DNA from 4 places in the Pseudomonas sp. R3-41 genome. Region 2 is predicted to be linked to each of the others. Evidence: predicted binding sites of a transcription regulator. Region 2 holds the regulator's gene; each other region holds the start of a gene.

Region 1 (5,367 bases), 1.2 Mb from region 2:
TAAGGCTTGGCATCGGTATGACCACTGATGCTGATTTTGTTCGGCACCGCCTTGATGGTGTCGGCCATGGCCAGCAGGATATCTTCGAAATAAGGCTTCAGACGTGCGCTGCCAGAATCGAACATCGGCCGGTTCTCGGCGTCCATGATCTGGATGCGCAAGCCATTCGGGGTAATTTCGAACAGGATCTGGTCCTTGAACTTCTGCAGTTCCGGGTTCTCTTCGACCTTGTTCTGCAATTCCTGCAGCAGCAACTCCAAACGCTCGCGCTCGACCTGCTCGGCCATGCCCTCGACCTGCTCGGAATCCACCGTGACCTTGTCGGGCTGGGGCTGGGACTTGACCTCGGGATTGAGGGTCGTGTCCGGCGCCAGGGTCGGTGAGCCGCCCAGGTCGATGATGTAGGGCGTGCCGCTTTCGGAAAAGCCGACCGGGTCCTTGAAGTAACCGGCGATGGCGATCTTCTGTTCCGGGGTTGCCGTGGACAGCAGCCACAGCACCAGGAAGAACGCCATCATCGCCGTGGCAAAGTCGGCGAAGGCAATTTTCCAGGCACCGCCATGGTGCCCGCCGGCAATGCGCTTGATGCGCTTGACGATGATCGGCTGGTTATTTTCCATGACTTAGCGACCGCGAACCGCTTGTTCCAGCTCGGCGAAGCTTGGACGGTGCGCCGGGTACAGGACCTTGCGACCGAACTCCACCGCCAGCGATGGCGGCATGCCCGAGGCCGAGGCCACCAGGGAAGCCTTGATGGCTTCGTAGACGTTGAGTTCTTCCTTGGCATCATGGGCCAGGGAATGGGCCAGCGGGCCGAAGAAGCCATAGGCAGCCAAAATACCGAAGAAGGTACCTACCAGCGCCGCACCCACGTGCAGGCCGATGGACGCCTGGTCGCCTTCGCCCAGGGAGGCCATGGTCACCACGATCCCCAATACCGCCGCGACGATACCGAAGCCTGGCATGCCGTCGGCGATGCCGTTGACCGCGTGGGACGGGTGCTCCAGGTCTTCCTTGAGGCTGTACAGTTCCATGTCGAACAGGCCTTCGAGCTCATGGGGCGCCATGTTGCCGGACGACATGATGCGCAGGTAATCACAGATGAACGCCGTCATGCGGTCATCCTTCAGCACCGACGGATACTTGGCGAAAATCGGGCTGGCGGCGGCGTCTTCGATGTCGCCTTCGATCGCCATCATGCCTTCGCGGCGGCTTTTATTGAGGATTTCGTAGATCAGCCCCAGCACCTCCAGATAGAAGGTGTGGCTGAAACGCGAGCCGAACATGCTCAAGGACTTCTTGAGCACGTGCATCGTCATATAGCCGGGGTTGGCCTGCAAGAATGCACCGAGGGCCGCGCCACCGATGATCAACACCTCGAAGGGTTGAATCAGGGCGGCGATCTTGCCGTGGGAGAGCACGTATCCGCCGAGCACGCTCGCGAACACGACAATGATGCCGATAATTTTAGCCATAGATAGAAAGTACTTACTTAAGTCGGGTTCAAGGTCATATTCGGAAGCTGAAAAATCTCTTCTTCTACTTATCGGCAAAACTGCGCCAGACTATAGGCTGTTCTGGCGAAAAGCCAATTAGCCCCGTTCCGGGCGTAGAGAATTCATACGATGATCACGTCCAGCCATGACTAACGAAACCAAGGTTCCAACGCCCCGACCGACCACCCTCGACGGCTGGGTGAAGCTGCTCAACGGCGTGCATCTGCCGGTGCCCCAGGCCAGCCACGACCTGGTCTGCAAGGCCCTCGCCGATAGCCGTCGCTCATTGCGCGACATCGCCGACCTGATGCAGGACAGCCCCGCGCTGGCCCTGAGCGTCATCCGCGAGGCCAACCATCACACCCATGGCAGCCTCGCTGAGCCTGCGGAAAATCTCGAAGTGGCCATCAACCGCCTCGGCCTCAAGCGCACCGAGGAGTTGCTCGCCCGCCTGCCGTCATTGCCGGGGCACGAAATCCCTGTTGCCTTGCGCCAACTGCAATTGATCAGCCAGCACGCCACGCAACAGGCCAATGGTTTTTTCGCCAGCCGCCTGGCGCGGCTGTGGCAAGACATCCACTGGGGCAGCCTGTTGTTCCTGTCGCCGCTCTGGCCGTTGGCCTTGACTCACCCACGGTTGCTCGGGGAATGGGAATTGCGGGTCGTCCATAAAGGCGAGTCCGCACGCAAGGTCGAGCGCGAACTGTTCGGCGTCCGCCTGCTGGAGATCTGCCTGGCGCTGGTGGAGACCTGGCGTTTGCCGATCTGGGTGGCGCAAGGTTATCGCCTGTTGATCAACGAACGCCGCGAACTGGTGAAAGTCCTGCGCATCGCCCGGGACAGCGAACATCCGCTGCGCCAGCAGAATCGCCTGGACGACGACCCAACCCTGCGGCGCTGGCTCAACCAGCCGGCCAACACCGTGTTGCTGGCCAACGGCCTGGCCCTCGCGGCGCAGCAGGCCTGGGACAGCCCTCACAACACTCGCTGGCAGTACCTCACCAGTTTGTATCTGCAAATGTCGATGGATGAAATCCAGCAGCAGTTGCACCAACAAGCCGCCAACAGCGCACGTCATCACGCCATGCCGGACCTCTGGCACCCGGCCGTGGCGCTGATCTGGCCTTGGGGCAGCCGCCGTATCCACCCCGGCTTGCTGCCCGCCGCGCCGCCCAGCGCCCAGGACCTGAGCCAGTGGCGCAAGCAATGTTCCGCCATGCTGGTGGAGCCGAGCCCCTTCCTCAACGCCATGCACCTGACCACGTCGGCACGGGACGCCCTGGTGGCCTGTGGCATGCGCCGGGTGATGATCCTGATGGCTGACCGCAGCCAGACCAGCGTGCGCGCTCACCAGACCGCCGGTTTGCCCAAGGAAGCTGCGGCCATGAGCTTTACCATCAGCCAGAGCAAAATCTTGCAACGATTACTGGCCCAGCAGGCCCAGGTTCGCCTGAACCCGGACAACAACGCGCAGTTTTCGGCGCTATTACCGCCGGGCCTGCGCAGCCTGTTCCGCGGCGAACACCTGCTGTTGCGCTCACTGACCTGCAATGGCCGGGTGATCATGCTGGTGGCGGTGGACCAGGGCGGCGGGCCGTTCTCGGACGTGACCGTGCAAGCCTTCGGCAAAACCGTGCAATGCATCGAAAGGGCCCTGCATACCTTTACCAACCGCGGCCGCTGAACTTGATACAATCCTTTCCCTTTGCGCCCCTGGAGACCTCACATGCCTGACTTCTCTGGCTTGCCGTTGGTGATCGAGCCGAGCGAGCTGCTGCCGCGCCTCGACGCCCGCGAACTGATTCTGGTGGACCTGACCAGCGCCGCCCGCTACGGCACCGGGCATATCCCTGGCGCACGTTTCGTCGACCCCAAGCGCACCCAGCTCGGCCAACCGCCGGCGCCGGGCCTGCTGCCGGCCAAGGCCGACCTTGAAGCCCTCTTCGGTGAGCTCGGGCACCACCCGGATGCGGTCTACGTGGTCTATGACGACGAAGGCGGCGGCTGGGCCGGGCGGTTTATCTGGCTGCTGGACGTGATCGGCCACGGGAACTACCACTACCTCGACGGCGGCTTGCTGTCGTGGCTGGACGAGGGCCTGCCCGTGTCCATCGACGTCCCTGCGCCCGTTGGTGGGCCGGTCAGCCTGACACTGCACGACGCGCCCACCGCCACCCGTGAGTACCTGCAAAGCCGTCTCGGCGCTGCCGACCTGGCCATCTGGGACGCGCGCGGCCCGCTGGAATACTCCGGCGAAAAAGTCGTCGCGGCCCGGGGCGGACACATTCCCGGTGCGGTCAATTTCGAATGGACCGCCGGCATGGACAAGGCGCGCAACCTGCGCATCCGCAAAGACATGCCGCAAATCCTCGAACGATTGGGCATCACCCCTGATAAAGAAATCATCACCCACTGCCAGACTCACCACCGCTCTGGCTTCACCTACCTGGTGGCCAAGGCGCTCGGTTATCCACGGGTCAAAGGCTATGCCGGTTCCTGGGGCGAATGGGGCAACCACCCCGACACACCCATCGAGCTTTGAAGGTTCTTAAGGACAGTTAATGAAAAACCGTTTATTCATCCTCACCCAATACCTGCTGCCCCACCACCTGCTGTCGCGGCTGGCCGGCTGCATTGCCGAATGCCGCGTGCGCTGGTTCAAGAACGCCTTCACCACGTGGTTTGCCAAGCGCTACCAAGTGGACATGTCCCAGGCCCTGGTGGAAGACCTGACGGCCTACGAGCATTTCAACGCCTTCTTCACCCGCGCCCTGAAGGACGGCGCCCGCCCGCTGGACGAAACCCCGGGCGCGATTCTCAGCCCCGCCGACGGTGCCGTCAGCCAGCTCGGCCCGATCGAGCACGGCCGGGTATTCCAGGCCAAGGGCCACAGCTTCAGCGTGCTGGAACTGCTGGGCGGTGACGCGGCCAACGCAGCGCCGTTCATGGGTGGCGATTTCGCCACCATCTACCTGTCTCCCAAGGACTACCACCGCGTGCACATGCCATTGGCGGGCACCCTGCGGGAAATGGTCTACATCCCCGGACGGATTTTTTCGGTCAACCAGACCACTGCCGAAAACGTGCCGGAGCTGTTTGCCCGTAACGAGCGCGTCGCGTGCATTTTCGACACCGAGCGTGGACCGATGGCCGTGGTGCTGGTGGGCGCGATGATCGTGGCCTCTATCGAAACCGTCTGGGCCGGGCTGGTGACGCCGCCCAAGCGCGAGCTGAAAACCTTCCGTTACGACGAAGCCGCACGTGCGCCGATTCATCTGGAAAAAGGTGCCGAACTGGGGCGCTTCAAGCTGGGTTCGACCGCCATCGTGCTGTTCGGTCCGGACCAGGTGAAATGGGCCGAGGACCTGGTGGCCGGTTCACCGGTGCAGATGGGTCAAGGACTGGCACTACCCAACGCTTGATGAGATAGCTAGCGGCGCAATCAACATGAGTCGCTACCCTCGCCGACGCTGCCACACTACGCCTTGGAGTTTTGTCCTGGCCCCCTTTCACTACCCTTGGAATAGGTATGACACGTTCGGCTTTTTCCAGATTCACCTTGCTTGTCTTGATGATCGGCTTCACTGCGCACCTGACGGGACTGCTGTTCATTACCGACGGCAGCACTTACACCACGATATCCAACGCGAGTCTTTTTATACCCGCGTTGCTTTTATGTGTGCTCGATGCGCGCCTACGTCAAGGCATTGTCCAAAAGCCCTACTGGCCGGTACTGCTGGTACTGGTCTTTTCGCTGCTGGTAGCGCTGCTGAATCCCGGGTCCGAAGCCTCCGCCTACGGACAATTCAAAACCGTGTTGTACGTAATGTTGTACCTGAGCGCGATTCATATACTGGCCCGGGAAGAACTG
Region 2 (5,367 bases):
CATCACCATGAGCGTCGGCATGATCGCCAGGGTCAACGGGACCTTGATGACGATCTTCGAGCCCTGGCCCTTGGTCGAGTAGATATTGATCGAACCGTTGAGCTGGGAAATCTTGGTTTTCACCACGTCCATGCCCACGCCACGGCCCGACACGTCGGAGATCTCGGTCTTGGTCGAGAAACCCGGGGCGAAGATCAGGTTGTAGCACTCGGTGTCGCTCAGGCGGTCGGCGGCATCCTTGTCCATCACACCGCGTTTCACCGCGATGGCACGCAACACGTTCGGGTCCATGCCTTTGCCGTCATCGGAGATCGACAGCAGGATGTGGTCGCCCTCCTGCTCGGCGGCCAGGATCACCTTGCCGCTGCGGACCTTGCCCGAGGCTTCGCGTTCTTCCGGCGACTCGATGCCGTGGTCGACCGCGTTGCGCACCAAGTGGACCAGCGGGTCGGCCAGGGCCTCGACAAGGTTCTTGTCGAGGTCGGTCTCTTCACCCACCAGTTCCAGGTTGATTTCTTTCTTGAGCTGGCGAGCCAGGTCGCGAACCAAGCGCGGGAAGCGCCCGAAAACTTTCTTGATCGGCTGCATCCGCGTCTTCATGACCGCAGTCTGCAAATCGGCCGTGACCACGTCGAGGTTCGACACAGCCTTGGACATGGCTTCGTCCTGGCTGTTGAGGCCCAGGCGCACCAGGCGGTTACGCACCAGCACCAGTTCGCCGACCATGTTCATGATCTCGTCCAGGCGCGCGGTATCGACCCGAACGGTGGTCTCGGCTTCGCTGGCCGGTTTTTCCGCTGGCGCAGCCGCTGGAGCACGGGCTGGCGCCGGGGCGGCGGCAGCGGCAGGCTTGGCGGGCTCGGCCTTGGGTTCCGGTGCCTTGGCGGCGGGTTTGGGCGCGGCCTTGGCCGCCGGTGCGGCCGTCTTGGCGGCGGCAGGCGCGGCGGAAGCGGTACCGACCTCGCTGAACTTGCCCTTGCCGTGCAGCTCATCGAGCAGCGATTCGAATTCGTGGTCGCTGATCAGGTCGCTGCCTGCGGCAGCGGCAGCAGGTTTGGCCGGCGTCGGTGCCGAAGCGATGGCCGAATCCAGGGCGTCAACGGCAAAGGTGCCCTTGCCATGCAACTGGTCGAGCAAGGCTTCGAATTCGTCGTCGGTGATGTCCGAGCTGTCGCCCGCCGCTTTCGCGGCGGCCGGGGCTGCTGGCGGGACAACGGCATCTGGCGCGAATTGGCCCTTGCCGTGAAGCTGGTCGAGCAGCGACTCGAACTCGGCATCGGTGATTTCGTCGCTGCCAGCCCCATTGCTGGCCGGTGCAGCCGGCGCAACCTGAGCGGCCGGTGCCTCGGCCTGGGCCTTGACGGCACTCAGGGAGTCCAGCAACTGTTCGAATTCATTATCGGTGATGTCGCCCGATTCTTCGGCGACCGGTTCTTCAACCACTGCCTCGGCAACCGGCGCGGCTTCGTCAGCCGATTGCGGCTCGGCCAGGCGTGCCAGCGCGGCGAGCAGCTCGGGGGTGGCCGGGGTAATCGGCGAGCGCTCGCGCACTTCGCTGAACATGCTGTTGACCGCATCCAGCGCTTCGAGCACCACGTCCATCAATTCCGAATCAACGCGACGCTCACCCTTGCGCAGGATGTCGAACACGTTCTCGGCAATGTGACAGCACTCCACCAGCTCGTTGAGCTGGAGGAAGCCGGCGCCTCCTTTTACAGTGTGGAAACCGCGAAAAATTGCATTGAGCAGATCCGCATCATCAGGTCGGCTTTCCAGCTCGACCAGCTGTTCGGACAGTTGCTCTAGAATCTCGCCGGCCTCAACCAGGAAATCCTGAAGGATCTCTTCATCGGCGCCGAAGCTCATTAATGGCTGCTCCTAAAATAGGGCTAAATCAAAATCCAAGGCTGGACAGCAAATCGTCCACATCGTCCTGACCGGACATAACGTCTTCTCTTTTATCGGCATGAATTTGCGGACCTTCACCCTGAGAGAGATGTTTTTGTGGATCTTTTTCAGCAAGTATCGCTTCACGGTCGTGTTCGATGCCTGCAAAGCGGTCGACCTGGCTAGCCATCAGCACCAGTTTGAGCAGGTTGCTTTCCACTTCGGTGACCAGTTGGGTCACACGCTTGATCACCTGGCCGGTCAGGTCTTGATAGTCCTGGGCCAGCAGAATGTCGTTGAGGTTACTGGCCACGGCGCGGTTTTCGTTGCTGCTGCGCGTCAGGAAACCGTCGACCCGACGGGCCAGCTCCCGAAATTCTTCAGCACCGACTTCGCGACGCATGAACCGGCCCCAGTCGGTGCTCAAGGCCTGGGCCTCTTCACTCAGGCCATTGACCAGCGGTGTTGCGCTTTCCACCAGGTCCATGGTGCGGTTGGCCGCGGCCTCCGTCAGCTTGACCACATAGCCCAGGCGCTCGGTGGCGTCGGTGATCTGCGAGACTTCCTCGGCCTGCGGCATGTGCGGGTCGATCTGGAAATTGACAATCGCGCTGTGCAGTTCACGCGTGAGCTTGCCCACTTCCTGATACAGACCACGGTCACGGGTCTGGTTGAGCTCATGGATCATTTGAACCGCATCGCCAAAGCGACCTTTTTCAAGGCTGTCGACCAGTTCGCGGGCATGTTTTTTCAGGGTCGATTCGAAATCGCCCATTGAAGATTCGTTGTCCATAGCTCCCCCGTGGCGCCGTTAACCGATGCGTTCGAAGATTTTTTCGATCTTCTCTTTCAACGCCTGGGCCGTGAAGGGCTTGACCACATAGCCGTTTACACCGGCCTGGGCCGCTTCGATGATCTGCTCGCGCTTGGCTTCGGCAGTCACCATCAGCACCGGGAGGTGCTTGAGTTTTTCGTCGGCGCGCACATGGCGCAGCAAGTCGATACCGGTCATGCCGGGCATGTTCCAGTCAGTCACCAGAAAGTCGATGCTCCCGCTGTTGAGGACCGGAATGGCTGTGACGCCATCATCCGCCTCGACCGTGTTGGTGAACCCAAGGTCACGCAACAGGTTTTTTATGATCCGCCGCATCGTTGAGAAGTCATCAACGATGAGGATTTTCATGTTCTTGTCCAATTCGACCTCCAAGCAGTCTTAAACGCGCCCAGCACCTGGACGCGCCATTTCAATCAATTCCGGCACAACACTCGACAACGGTCTGGAGCACAACGGATGGAAACTGACCCGGCAACGCCATGCCAGTCCCGCTCGCAGTGTCCCCACACTGCCTGTCAGCGCGCTCGCCACTCCCCCAAACGGCCCCGCAAGCGGGCCGCGCACTGGCTGTGTAACTGGCTGACCCGAGATTCGCTGACCCCCAGGACCTCACCGATTTCCTTGAGGTTCAGCTCTTCGTCGTAGTACAGCGCCAAGACCAGTCGCTCACGTTCCGGCAAATTGGCAATCGCATCCGCCAGCGCGCTCTGGAAACGTTCATCTTCCAGGTCACGTGACGGCTCCATGTGAGCACTCGCGTTATCCTCATGCAGCCCTTCGTGCTCGCCGTCCTGCAAGAGGTCGTCGAAGCTGAACAGGCGACTGCCCAAGGTATCGTTCAAAATCCCGTAATAATCATCGAGACTCAACTGGAGTTCGGCCGCAACCTCGTGATCTTTAGCGTCACGCCCAGTTTTAGCTTCGATTGCCCGAATCGCGTCACTGACCATGCGGGTATTGCGGTGCACCGAACGCGGCGCCCAATCGCCCTTGCGGACTTCATCGAGCATCGCCCCACGAATGCGAATACCGGCATAGGTCTCGAAACTGGCGCCCTTGCTGGCGTCGTATTTGTTCGACACTTCAAGCAGGCCGATCATGCCGGCCTGGATCAAATCCTCGACCTGGACACTGGCCGGCAACCGCGCCAGCAAGTGATAGGCGATACGCTTGACCAGTGGCGCATAACGCTCGATCAATTCGTATTGGGCGTCCCGTGCCGATTTTTTGTAGAGATGGTTGTAACCGCTGGCTGTCATAACACGGGCCCTGCTGTTTGTTGCACAAGACGCTCGACGAAAAACTCCAGATGCCCGCGGGGGTTGGCCGGCAGCGGCCAGGTATCGACCTTTTGGGCGATCGCCTTGAACGCCAGCGCGCATTTGGAACGTGGAAAGGCTTCATAAACGGCACGTTGCTTCTGGACGGCCTTGCGCACGCTTTCGTCGTAAGGCACTGCACCGACGTATTGTAGGGCGACGTCCAGGAAGCGATCGGTGACCTTCGTCAACTTGGCGAACAGGTTGCGTCCTTCCTGCGGGCTCTGGGCCATGTTGGCCAGGACGCGGAAGCGGTTCATGCCATAGTCGCGGTTAAGCAGTTTGATCAGGGCATAGGCGTCGGTGATGGACGTCGGTTCGTCGCAGACCACCAGCAGCACTTCCTGGGCGGCGCGCACGAAACTGACGACCGAGTCGCCGATGCCGGCCGCGGTGTCGATCACCAGCACATCGAGGTTATCGCCGATGTCGCTGAACGCCTGGATCAGGCCCGCGTGCTGCGCCGGGGTCAGGTGAACCATGCTCTGGGTGCCGGAGGCAGCCGGCACGATGCGAATCCCGCCCGGCCCCTGCAACAGCACGTCGCGCAGTTCGCAACGGCCTTCGATCACGTCCGCCAGGGTGCGTTTGGGGGTAAGCCCCAGCAACACGTCGACGTTCGCCAGGCCCAGGTCGGCGTCCAGCAGCATGACCCGTCGGCCAAGCTCTGCCAGAGCCAGGGACAAGTTCACTGACACGTTAGTCTTCCCGACGCCACCTTTGCCGCCGGTCACCGCGATCACCTGTACGGGATGCATGCTGCCCATGTTCGTTCTTTACCTTGTCTTCTTAGACGGAGGCCACATTACTGGCTGCGCGTTCGCATACGGAACAATGCATGGCAGACCATCGATGTAGGTACAAAAAATATTCATGATTACCTCAGCCGACCTGCTTGGTCGGGCTGTGGTAGATGTCAGCGAACATGTCAGCCATGGCTTCTTCGCTGGGTTCTTCCTGCATTTGCACACTCACGGCACGACTGACCAGTTGATGACGGCGCGGCAGATGCAAATCATCCGGGATCCGCGGCCCGTCGGTCAGGTAGGCCACCGGCAGTTCATGACCGATCGCCAGGCTCAACACCTCGCCCAGGCTTGCCGTTTCGTCCAGCTTAGTCAGGATGCAGCCGGCCAGCCCGCAGCGTTTGTAGCTGTGGTATGCGGCGGTTAGAACCTGTTTCTGGCTGGTGGTTGCCAACACGAGATAATTTTTTGACTTGATACCGCGTCCGGCCAGGCTTTCGAGCTGCATGCGCAGGGCCGGATCGCTGGCTTGCAGGCCGGCGGTATCGATCAGCACGACGCGTTTGCGCAGCAGCGGTTC
Region 3 (5,367 bases), 3.4 Mb from region 2:
CGGGGGTGCTGAAATCCGCCGGCCCGTCGATGATCCTCGGCTACGCCATCTGCGGCTTCATCGCCTTCATGATCATGCGCCAGTTGGGCGAAATGATCGTCGAAGAGCCGGTGGCCGGTTCCTTCAGCCACTTCGCCCACAAGTACTGGGGCGGTTTCGCCGGGTTCCTGTCGGGTTGGAACTGCTGGATCCTCTACATCCTGGTGGGCATGTCGGAGCTGACCGCGGTCGGCAAGTACATCCATTACTGGGCGCCCGAGATTCCGACCTGGGTGTCGGCGGCGGCGTTTTTCGTCCTGATCAATGCGATCAACCTGGCCAACGTCAAAGTCTTCGGCGAGGCCGAGTTCTGGTTCGCGATCATCAAGGTCGTGGCGATTGTCGGCATGATTGCCCTGGGCAGCTATCTGCTGGTCAGCGGCCATGGCGGCCCGCAGGCGTCGGTGACCAACCTGTGGTCCCACGGCGGGTTCTTCCCCAATGGCGTGAGCGGGCTGGTGATGGCCATGGCGATCATCATGTTCTCCTTCGGTGGCCTGGAAATGCTCGGTTTCACCGCCGCTGAGGCCGACAAACCGAAAACCGTGATCCCCAAGGCCATCAACCAGGTGATCTACCGGATCCTGATTTTCTACATCGGCGCGCTCGTGGTGCTGTTGTCCCTGACCCCTTGGGACAGCCTGCTGAGCACCCTCAACGCGTCCGGCGATGCCTACAGCGGCAGCCCGTTCGTGCAGGTGTTCTCGATGCTGGGCAGCAACACCGCTGCGCATATCCTCAACTTCGTCGTGCTGACCGCCGCGCTGTCGGTGTACAACAGCGGCACCTACTGCAACAGCCGCATGTTGCTGGGCATGGCCGAGCAGGGCGATGCGCCCAAGGCCTTGTCGAAGATCGACAAGCGGGGCGTGCCGGTGCGTTCGATCCTCGCGTCGGCGGCGGTCACGCTGGTGGCAGTACTGTTGAACTACCTGGTCCCGCAGCATGCGCTGGAGTTGTTGATGTCGTTGGTGGTCGCGACCCTGGTGATCAACTGGGCGATGATCAGCTACTCGCACTTCAAGTTCCGCCAGCACATGAACCAGACCCGCCAGACGCCGCTGTTCAAGGCGCTGTGGTACCCGTACGGCAACTACATCTGCCTGGCGTTCGTGGTGTTCATCCTGGGCGTGATGTTGCTGATCCCCGGCATCCAGATCTCGGTCTATGCGATTCCGGTGTGGGTGGTGTTCATGGCCGTGTGTTATTGGATCAAGAACAAGCGCAGTGCCCGGCATGAACTGGCGGTGGCGGCTGCCAAGTAAGCACGAAACCCTGTGGGAGCGAGCCTGCTCGCGATGGTGGTCCGGCAGGTGAAACCTATGCCGGATGTACCGGCCTCTTCGCGAGCAAGCCCGCTCCCACAAGGTTCGGCGGTGAACACACATTCTGCGAGCACTGCAGATCCAATGTGGGAGCGGGCTTGCTCGCGAAGAGGCCATCAAAGGCGAGATCTGTATCGACTGTGCCTGCGCTATCGCGAGCAGGCTCGCTCCCACAGGTCTGTGGGATTCGCGGTATCCTGTGGGCCCTGACACCGGACACCTTCCATGCTGGTCATTTCCAACACCGTGCACATCCCGGACGCCGAGATCGAGCTGACGGCCATCCGCGCCCAGGGGGCAGGGGGGCAGAACGTCAACAAGGTTTCCAGCGCCGTGCATTTGCGCTTCGACATTCCGGCCTCGTCGCTCCCCGAGTTCTACAAGGAGCGGCTGCTGGCGCTGCGCGACAGTCGCATTACCAGCGACGGTGTATTGATCATCAAGGCCCAGCAATACCGCACGCAGGAACAGAACCGCGCCGACGCGCTGGAGCGCCTGACCGAACTGATCCTCAGCGCCACCAAGGTCGAAAAGAAGCGCCGTCCGACCAAGCCGACCCTGGGGTCGAAAAAGCGTCGCCTGGAATCCAAGACCAAGCGCGGCTCGATCAAGGCCGGCCGCGGCAAGGTGGACTTCTAGTTCTTTTCCCGCGCTTCACGGTACCGAGGCGCCTGCCGGTACAAGTAGACGCTCAAGGCCAACCCACCCAGGGCCGCCAGGGCAGCGAACAGAAAGATCGAGGCAAAGCCCAAGCCTGCGGCAATCGCACCGGCCAGCGGCCCGGTGATCCCCAGCGACAAATCGATGAACAGTGAATAAGCGCCCACCGCGGCCCCACGGCTGGAGGCCGGCACCAGGTTGACCGCTTCCACGCCCAGCGCCGGAAACACCAGGGAAAAGCCGAAACCGCTCAGCGCCGCGCCCGCCAGGGCCCAATGGGCATCCGGTGCGAGCCACAACAGCAAGAGCCCCAGGGTTTCCACCGACAGGCAGGCAATCGCCACGCGAAAGCCGCCCAGGCGGTTGATCAGGTTGCCGAACAGCAGGCGCGCGCCGATGAAGCTGGCGCCGAACAGGCTCAGGCACAGCACCGCGTTATCCCAATGCTGAGTGGCGTAATACAGGGTGATGAAGGTCGCGATGGTGCCAAACCCGATGGAACCCAGGGCCAAACCGCAGCCGTGTGGCAGCACACGCCCCAACACGTGCATGAACGGCAGGCGTTCGCCAGAGACAATGGGCGCAGCAGTCTTGCGCCAGGCCAATGCCAGTCCCAGCAGGCCCAGCAAGATGATGCTGGCGCCCATGCTCCACAGCCCCAACACGTTGACCAGCCACACCCCCAACGGCGCACCGATCGCCAGCGCGCCGTAACTGGCGATACCGTTCCAGGAAATCACCTTGGCGGTATTTGCCGCGCCAACCCGGCCGATGCCCCAGCCAATCGAACCCGACCCCACCAGGCTTTCGGCACTGCCCAGCACCAGGCGACCGATCAGCAGGCTGATCAGGCTGAACGTTGGCAGGTGGGGCGTCCAGGCCGACGCCAGCATGAACACACCGCTCAGCCCGCAGCCGGCGAGGCCGAACATCACCGCGCGCTTGCTCCCCAGGTTATCGATGATTCGTCCTGCGTAAGGACGGCTGAGCAGGGTGGCCAGGTATTGCACGCTGATCACCAGCCCGGCGATCACCGCGCCGAAACCCAGCTCGCCGTGGACGAAACCGGGCAGCACGGCCAGGGGAATGCCGATATTCAGGTAGCCGATGAACGTGAACAGGACGATGGAAACGACTTGCAGCGTGACCGCCAGGGGGCGCTGGGAATCTGACATGGGGAAAAGGTCCACGGAGCAGCTGGATAGATAGGCTGCTTATGATAACGGCGACCGTGGCGTCCGGGCGGGGAAAAGTAAAACTATTTGCCCAATGGTGGCTCAGCGGTCGTTCTGTTCGCTGACCAGGCGCGTGGTCACCAGCGCGGCGATGGCGTTTTCTTCGCTGCCAAACCGGGCCAGCAGGGCCGCTTGTTTCTCGGCGGGAAGGCGGGTCCAGATCTCGACCATTTTCTCGGCGGTGCCGATCAGGACGCTGGCCTGGGCTTCGCTGAAGGGAGGGGTGTCATCGGTCATGGGGCGCTCGGGATTCAGGCAGTGTGGAAAGCGCATCTTAGCGCTTTCCACACGGTCTGGTGGTACGGGTCAATCAGTCTTCGCTGTCGGCCTGGCGGCGTTCAGTGGCTTCCTTGGGCTCGGGTTGCTGGGCGTCAGGTTGCCCTCCGGCTTGTAGCGTGGTCGTCTGCTCAGTGTCGTGCAGGCTTGGGAAGGGGAGATTAGGGATCTCGTGCATTTCGCGCTCCTCGCAAAGTCTGTGGATAGATCTGGTAGATCCGCGCTTTTACAAAGCCTGGGCAGGATACAGCAGGAGAAATGACAAAAAGACTTTTAAATCCCATCGCGCCGACAAAAGGGATTGTCTGGACAGGTCATGTCCAGTCAGCAAGAACGATCCCGATACCGGTGGTCGCCACCGCTCAAGAACGCCCCGTACAGGCCGATGACTCTCCACATTCCGTTGTAACAGTGGACCCTGGTCATGGAGGTTCTTTATTTGAAGAGATCGACTCCATGTTTCTACAAAAATCCCTGAGAGCCCAGATTCTCGCCCTGCTCAGCGGCAGCCTGCTGGCCATGTTGCTGATCGCCCTGGCGTCCTTTCACTTCCTTTCCGATGGTATCCAGAATTATCGCCAACTGCTCGACGGTCCGTTGCGTGCGTCGCAATTGATCGACGAGGCCAACCTGCAATTCAAGGTGCAGGTCCAGGAGTGGAAAAACGTCCTGTTGCGCGGCAAGCAGCCAGCGGACCTGGATAAATACTGGAAGCAATTCGAGGCACGCCAGAGCGATGTCCAGGGCGTCCTTGGCCAGTTGACGACCCACGAAGGTGTCCCGGCGCAAATCAAGACACGTATCGAGCGTCTGCGGGGCGAACATGCGAAGTTGGGCGCGGCCTACCAGAAGGGCCGTGATGCGTTTGTGGCGGCGGGCGGCGACGCGGCGGCGGGCGATGCCGCGGTCAAGGGTGTGGACCGCGCGGCCAGTGAGCAGATGAGCGAGTTGGTGGTTGAGCTGCATAAGCTGGGCGATGAGCAATCGGCAATGATCAGTGCCGGTGCCGACCGCACGATCATGCTGGGTACGGTGATCATGCTCGCCTCAGGGCTGCTGGTCGGGTTGTTGAGTGTGTGGCTGGTCAACCGCAACCTGGTGCAGCCCATCCGTAACCTGATCGCGTACGTGACTCAACTGAGCCGCGGGCGTTTCGCCGAGCGTGTCACGAGCACGCGCCAGGATGAGTTGGGCGACCTGGCCCTGGCGGCCAATACGCTGCGCGATTTCCTTGCTGAAACCTTCACACGCTTGCAACGCAGTGCCACGGAGCTGGACAGCGCCAGCGGTGAGCTCAATGCGATTGCCAGCCTGATGAGCCAAGGCACCAGCGAGCAATTCGAACGCACCGATCAAGTCGCGACCGCGATGAACGAGATGTCCGCCACCGCCCAGGAAGTTGCCCGGCATGCCGCCGATGCGGCGCAGGCTGCCGATGATGCCGATCATTCGGCGCAGCAGGGCGAGAAAGTGATGCAGGGCACGATCCACACCATCACCCAAATGCGTGGCGAAATTGCCAACACCGCCACGGTGATCCGGCGCCTGGAAGCCGACAGCGGACGCATCGGCAAGGTGCTGGAAGTGATCCGCGGGATCGCCGAGCAGACCAACCTGCTGGCCCTCAACGCTGCCATCGAAGCCGCACGGGCGGGTGAGGCCGGGCGTGGTTTTGCGGTGGTCGCCGATGAAGTCCGCAGCCTGGCCCAGCGCACGGCGTCGTCCATCATCGAGATCAACCAGATCATCCAGACGGTTCAAACAGGCGCGGTGGACGCGGCCCAGGCCATCGAAAGCGGCCAGTCGCGCAGTGAGGAAAGTGTCGAGCAGGT
Region 4 (5,367 bases), 3.4 Mb from region 2:
CTGCACTGGACCATCTGGTAATGATCCGGCAAACCGTTCAACGCCTCGGAGGCGCCGAGGAACAGGTAGCCACCCGGCTTGAGCGTGCCATGGATACGCAGCAGGATGTCTTTCTTCACTTCGGCGGAGAAGTAGATCAACACGTTGCGGCAGAACACGATGTCGAACTTGCCCAGGCTGGCGTAGCTGTCCAGCAGGTTGAACGAACGGAACTCGACCCGGCTCTTGATCGGCGCCTTGACCACCCACTTGCCCGGCCCTTTCGGGTCGAAGTAGCGTTGCAGGCGGTCCGGCGACAGGCCACGGCCGATGGCCAGGCTGTCGTACTCGCCGGTCTTGCAGTTATTGAGCATGGTGCCGGACAGGTCGGTGGCAACGATCTGCACGCCACCTTTCAGCTGGCCCAAGTTGGTCCGCTCGAACTCATCGATCGACATCGACAACGAATAGGGTTCCTGGCCCGACGAACAGGCCGCCGACCAGATCCGCAGGCGCTGGCCCGGGCTGGCCTTGATGGCCGCCGGCAGCACTTTGTTCTTCAGCACCTCGAATGGATAGGTGTCACGAAACCACAGGGTTTCGTTGGTGGTCATCGCGTCCACCACCATCTCGCGCAAGCCGCTGCGCGGTTGGGTCTGGATACGCTGCACCAGCTCGCCCAATGACTTGAGGCCCTGTTGCTCCATCAATTTATTGAGACGGCTCGACACCAGGTACTGCTTGTTTTCACCAAGCAGGATGCCACAGGCTTTTTCCAGGAAGACCCGGAACTGTTCGAAATCCAAATTACCCGTAGACAAGATACCGCCTCTTTCATCGTGTTGACTTGCCGGGCGCACAACGCACCCGACCTCTACTTTATTCTGCTGCCTTGATCCGATCGACGACCCGGGACGCCAGGTCATCGGGGCGGAATTTCGCCAGGAAATCGTCGGCACCGACCTTCTTGACCATCGCCTGGTTGAAAACACCGGACAACGAAGTATGCAAGATGATGTGCAGCTTTTGCATACGCGGGTCGCTGCGGATTTCCGAAGTCAGGGTGTACCCGTCCATCTCCGGCATCTCGATGTCGGAGATCATCATCAGGAACTCTTCCTCGGGCTTCTTGCCCTCGTCGACCAGCTTGCGCAGGTAATCCAGCGCCTGTCGCCCGTCGTTCAACGCCACCACATCGACGCCGACCGTTTGCAGGCAACGAGTGACCTGCTTGCGGGCCACCGAAGAATCGTCGACGGTCAGCACCCGCAGCGAAATCGCCTTGTGCTGGGTCTCGGCGTCCACCACGCCCGCGGAGATCGCTTCCGGCGTGGGTGCCACTTCGGCGAGGATTTTCTCCACGTCGATGATTTCCACCAACTGGTTATCGACCCGCGTCACCGCCGTCAGGTAGTGATCGCGACCGGTGCCCTTGGGTGGCGGATGGATCTCTTCCCAGTTCATGTTGACGATGCGTTCCACCGAGCGCACCAGGAAACCCTGGGTCTTGGTGTTGTACTCGGTGATGATCACAAACGGATTGCTCTGGTCCAGCAGCCGACCGGAACCGGTCGCCATCGCCAGGTCGAGAATCGGGATGGTCGCACCCCGGATATTGGCCACACCGCACACGACGGGGCTGGACTTGGGCATCAGGGTCAGCTTGGGGCATTGCAGCACCTCGCGGACCTTGAATACGTTTATCCCATACATTTGTTGGCCGTCGAGACGGAACAACAACAGCTCCAGGCGATTCTGACCGACCAGCTGAGTGCGCTGGTTTACCGAATCCATTACTCCCGCCATGCCCTGACTCCTACCTAACGCTAATGTGTCCGACGCGCATTCATCACTAAACGGCACGGGGCTTGCTATTGAACCGGCATGAACGCACAAACGACATTTTCTCGACGCCTGACCACTCACTGCCGCCACTGGCTCGGTGCACTGCTGGCTGCCTGCCTGTTCACCTCGGGCGGTCCTGCCCTTGCGGCGGTTCCGGTTACCTTGCCTGATCTCCTTATCGGCGTCACTCAGGGCTTTCTTGAATTCACCGTAGAAGACTATCTGGCAACCAGTCAAACCGAAGGTCGTTACGAAATCGAAGTCAACCAGCTCGACCCGCGCCTGCGCATGCCCATGTGTGACAAGGAATTGACTGCTTCCCTGGAGAGCCCGGCCCGGCCCCTGGGTCGCGTCACGGTGAAGGTCCGTTGTGACAGCGCCGCGCCCTGGACGGTGTTCGTGCCCGCTCAAGTGCGCCTGTTCCGGGAAATTGTCACCACCACCCGTCCGCTCAAGCGGGCCGGGATCGTCGAGCCCCAGGACGTCATGTTGCGCGAGCGCGACATCAGCCAGATCACCCAGGGTTTCCTGACCTCGGTCGATCAGGCCGTCGGGCAGAAACTTGTCCGACCAATGGTCGCCGACCAAGTCGTGACCCTGGTGCACCTGGAACAGGCCGAGGTGGTCCGCAAGGGCGACCAGGTGGTCATCACCGCCCGCAGCGGTTCCCTGGCCGTGCGGATGCCCGGCGAGGCCCTGTCCAATGGCGGCATGCGTGAACAGATACGAGTAAAAAACCTTAACTCCCAGCGCGTCATCAAGGCGCAGGTGATGGCCCCAGGCCAAGTGGAAGTGGCGATGTGATGACCCGATAGAGGAGGTAGAAAGCTGGCGCTTGATCCCGGTGTTCCCTAGACTGTGCCTTATGCAAAGGCAAGCGCAGACGTGCGCACGTTCATTGAATAAATGAGCCTAAAGTTTTTTTGGGAATGGCCGAAAACATGGCAAGCGTCCAAATACCCAGAGGTTTTTTACCATGGTCATCGATTTCAATCGTTTAAACAGCTCTTCACCGCTGACAGGCACTACGCGTACCAGCGCCACCAAGGAAACCGTCGAAACCGACAAATCCGCGCCGCTGTCCACGCCAGCCGAAGTCAGCAACGGGGAGTCGGTACACCTCAGCAATGAGGCTCAGCAGTTGCAGAAGCTCACTGACAAGCTGCGCGATCAACCTGTCGTCAACAACGCCCGCGTGGCCGAGTTGAAAGCAGCCATCGCCGATGGCAGCTACAAAGTCGACAGCAACCGCGTAGCCAGCAAACTGCTCAACTTCGAAGCCCAGCGCTAGGCCGCCGCCTGCGCCAGGCTTTTGGACGCTAAGACCCAAGGCCAGCCATGCACGACACTCAATTATTGCAACTGATCATCGACGACTTCGTACCAGCGCAACAATTGCTGGAGTTATTGCAGGCCGAATCCGTGGCCCTGCACGGTCGTGACATGCCTTTGCTGGAAAACATCCTGGCGCAGAAACAGGCACTGATCATCTTGCTCGACCAGCATGGCCGCAAGCGCAGCGAGATCCTCGCCAGCCTCAACCTGCCCGCCAATCATGACGGCCTCGAGCAATTGGCCGGTCAGTCGACCGTCGGCGATCAGTTGCTGTCCCAGAGCAAGGTGCTCAACGACCTGCTCGCCCAATGCCAGGCCACCAACGCCCGCAACGGCCAGTCGATCCAGATGCAGCAGGCCGCCACCGCCAACCAATTGCGCATTCTCAACGGCGGCGAGATCCCGACACTGTATGACGCCAGCGGTTCGACGGCCAGAATGGTCAAGCACCGTCCGCTCAGCCAGGCATGAAACGAACTATGCCTTCGCTCTATCAACGCGCGAAACATGCTGGCAAAATGCTAGCCATTCGTAGTCGTATTTTGCCTGGAGATTGACCCACCGTGTTCAATGCCTCAAACGCGGATGATGCTCCGCAGCCACCCAAGGTCCTTACCACGCCCCTGGAAATCTCCGGCAACCTGCGGATGCTGCAAGATAGCCACGACCCGCTGATCATTACGTTCCATGAACGTACCCAGCGCTTTCAGAGTTATCTGGTCAATGTCGATCGCGAGACCAACTCCATCGCCCTGGATGAAATGATTCCCCGGGACGGCGAGCGTTTCCTACTGGCCGGCGAGCCGTTTCGCGTCGAGGGCTTCCATGACGGCGTGCGCATCGCGTGGGATGGCAAGGGCCCGCTGACCATCGATGAATCCAGCGACGGTCGCTGCTACCGCGGCGCCCTGCCCGACGAGGTGGTCTACCACCAACGTCGCAACGCCTTCCGCGCCGCCTTGAAGCTGGCACAACTGGTGAGCGTTGAACTGGGCGGCGACAAGATGAAGTCCCCCGTAGAAGGCAAGCTGCTGGACATTTCCGCCACCGGTTGCAAGTTGCGTTTCGACGGCGATATCACCGAGCGACTGCAATTGGGCCAAGTGTACGAGCGCTTCGTCGCAGCCCTGCCGTTTGGCAACATGACCGCCCCCGTCGAGCTGCGCTACCTGCACTTCGAAGAACGATTCAACACCACCTTCGCCGGCGTACGCTTCCACAACATCAGCGGCCTGGTGCAACGGCAAGTCGAGCGGTTCGTCTACCAGCTCCAGCGCGAAGCCCGCCGCTTCGACAAAGACGACCTCTGATCCTCAAGGCATAAAAAAAGGGCAGTCCCTTGCGGTGACTGCCCGTTTTTTTTTATGCCTGCCCTGGACGGTTTCACTTCGATCCAAGTGTTGTTGTGTTTGGGCTCACCTCATCGCGAGCAAGCTCGGCTCCCACACTGGCTCTCCAGTGTTCAAGCTCAAGGCCTGGCCTGGGTAAAACTGGGGCCCTCGGGCTCTTCGGTTTCCGCAGCGGCTTCGGCGGCTGGCTCAGGCTCCCCGTCCGGATTGGGCGATGTCTGCATTTGCTCCTGAACGACCTGCTCGTCGACCCGCGGATCAAGGCACGCCACCAAGGGCGAGCTGGTCATGTTGTCCGGCATGGCCACATGGTGCAGCGGCGCATCATCGACCTGATGCAGATTGGTGACCGCTTTCGGCCGAATCCGCCACACGAGCACCAACGCAAACAAAGCAAAGAAGCCATACAGCATCTGGCTGCCGTACAGCTTCATCAGCACGCCGGCCACCAATGGGCCGATACTGGCGCCCACGCCGTAGGTCACTAACAGCATCGCCGTGAGCGACACCCGGCGATCGCCCTCGACGTGGTCGTTGGAAAACGCCACCGCCAGCGGGTACAGGCAAAACTGCACCAACGAACAGCAGAACCCCGCGACGAACAATATTTCCAGCGGCACCTTCGACAAGATGGCCAGGGGCAATGCACACACCGCCAGGGCCAGAGCGAAGCAGCGGATCAACAGTGCGCGGTCATAACGATCCGATAGCCAGCCCAGCGGCCACTGCACCAGCAGGCCGGCAAAGATGCAGCTACCCATGAACAGGCCGACCTGTTCGGTGCTCAGGCCCTGCTGGGAGGCGTAGAGCGGCGCCAGACCGTAGAAGGAACCTACGATCAGCCCCGAGCCCAACACCG

The links. The regulator FliA, encoded in region 2, starts transcription of late flagellar genes. The targets are predictions, from matches to a motif close to CTAAAGTTTNNNNNNNNNNNGCCGNTAA.
Region 1: motA (flagellar motor stator protein MotA) is a predicted target of FliA. The motif match lies at 1,544-1,571, and genes of this name have one in related genera.
Region 3: M1D99_RS07395 (methyl-accepting chemotaxis protein) is a predicted target of FliA. The motif match lies at 3,897-3,924, and genes of this name have one in related genera.
Region 4: flgM (flagellar biosynthesis anti-sigma factor FlgM) is a predicted target of FliA. The motif match lies at 2,737-2,764, and genes of this name have one in related genera.

The regions. Positions count from the first base shown of each region.
Region 1 is NZ_CP096421.1:6,296,633-6,301,999, forward strand. Features, by position in the region: gene motB (flagellar motor protein MotB) at 1-620, opposite strand, end outside; gene motA (flagellar motor stator protein MotA) at 624-1,475, opposite strand; gene M1D99_RS27220 (HDOD domain-containing protein) at 1,642-3,180, shown strand; gene rhdA (thiosulfate sulfurtransferase) at 3,223-4,038, shown strand; gene asd (archaetidylserine decarboxylase) at 4,058-4,918, shown strand; gene M1D99_RS27235 (O-antigen ligase family protein) at 5,026-5,367, shown strand, end outside.
Region 2 is NZ_CP096421.1:5,093,059-5,098,425, forward strand. Features, by position in the region: gene M1D99_RS21845 (chemotaxis protein CheA) at 1-1,866, opposite strand, end outside; gene M1D99_RS21850 (protein phosphatase CheZ) at 1,895-2,680, opposite strand; gene M1D99_RS21855 (chemotaxis response regulator CheY) at 2,699-3,070, opposite strand; gene fliA (RNA polymerase sigma factor FliA) at 3,238-3,981, opposite strand; gene fleN (flagellar synthesis regulator FleN) at 3,978-4,808, opposite strand; gene flhF (flagellar biosynthesis protein FlhF) at 4,924-5,367, opposite strand, start outside.
Region 3 is NZ_CP096421.1:1,630,044-1,635,410, forward strand. Features, by position in the region: gene M1D99_RS07370 (amino acid permease) at 1-1,304, shown strand, start outside; gene arfB (alternative ribosome rescue aminoacyl-tRNA hydrolase ArfB) at 1,590-2,003, shown strand; gene M1D99_RS07380 (MFS transporter) at 2,000-3,199, opposite strand; gene M1D99_RS07385 (hypothetical protein) at 3,302-3,532, opposite strand; gene M1D99_RS07390 (hypothetical protein) at 3,570-3,713, opposite strand; gene M1D99_RS07395 (methyl-accepting chemotaxis protein) at 3,992-5,367, shown strand, end outside.
Region 4 is NZ_CP096421.1:1,698,960-1,704,326, reverse strand. Features, by position in the region: gene cheR (protein-glutamate O-methyltransferase CheR) at 1-800, opposite strand, end outside; gene M1D99_RS07690 (chemotaxis protein CheV) at 859-1,785, opposite strand; gene flgA (flagellar basal body P-ring formation chaperone FlgA) at 1,864-2,628, shown strand; gene flgM (flagellar biosynthesis anti-sigma factor FlgM) at 2,801-3,115, shown strand; gene M1D99_RS07675 (flagella synthesis protein FlgN) at 3,163-3,630, shown strand; gene M1D99_RS07670 (flagellar brake protein) at 3,723-4,469, shown strand; gene M1D99_RS07665 (MFS transporter) at 4,628-5,367, opposite strand, start outside.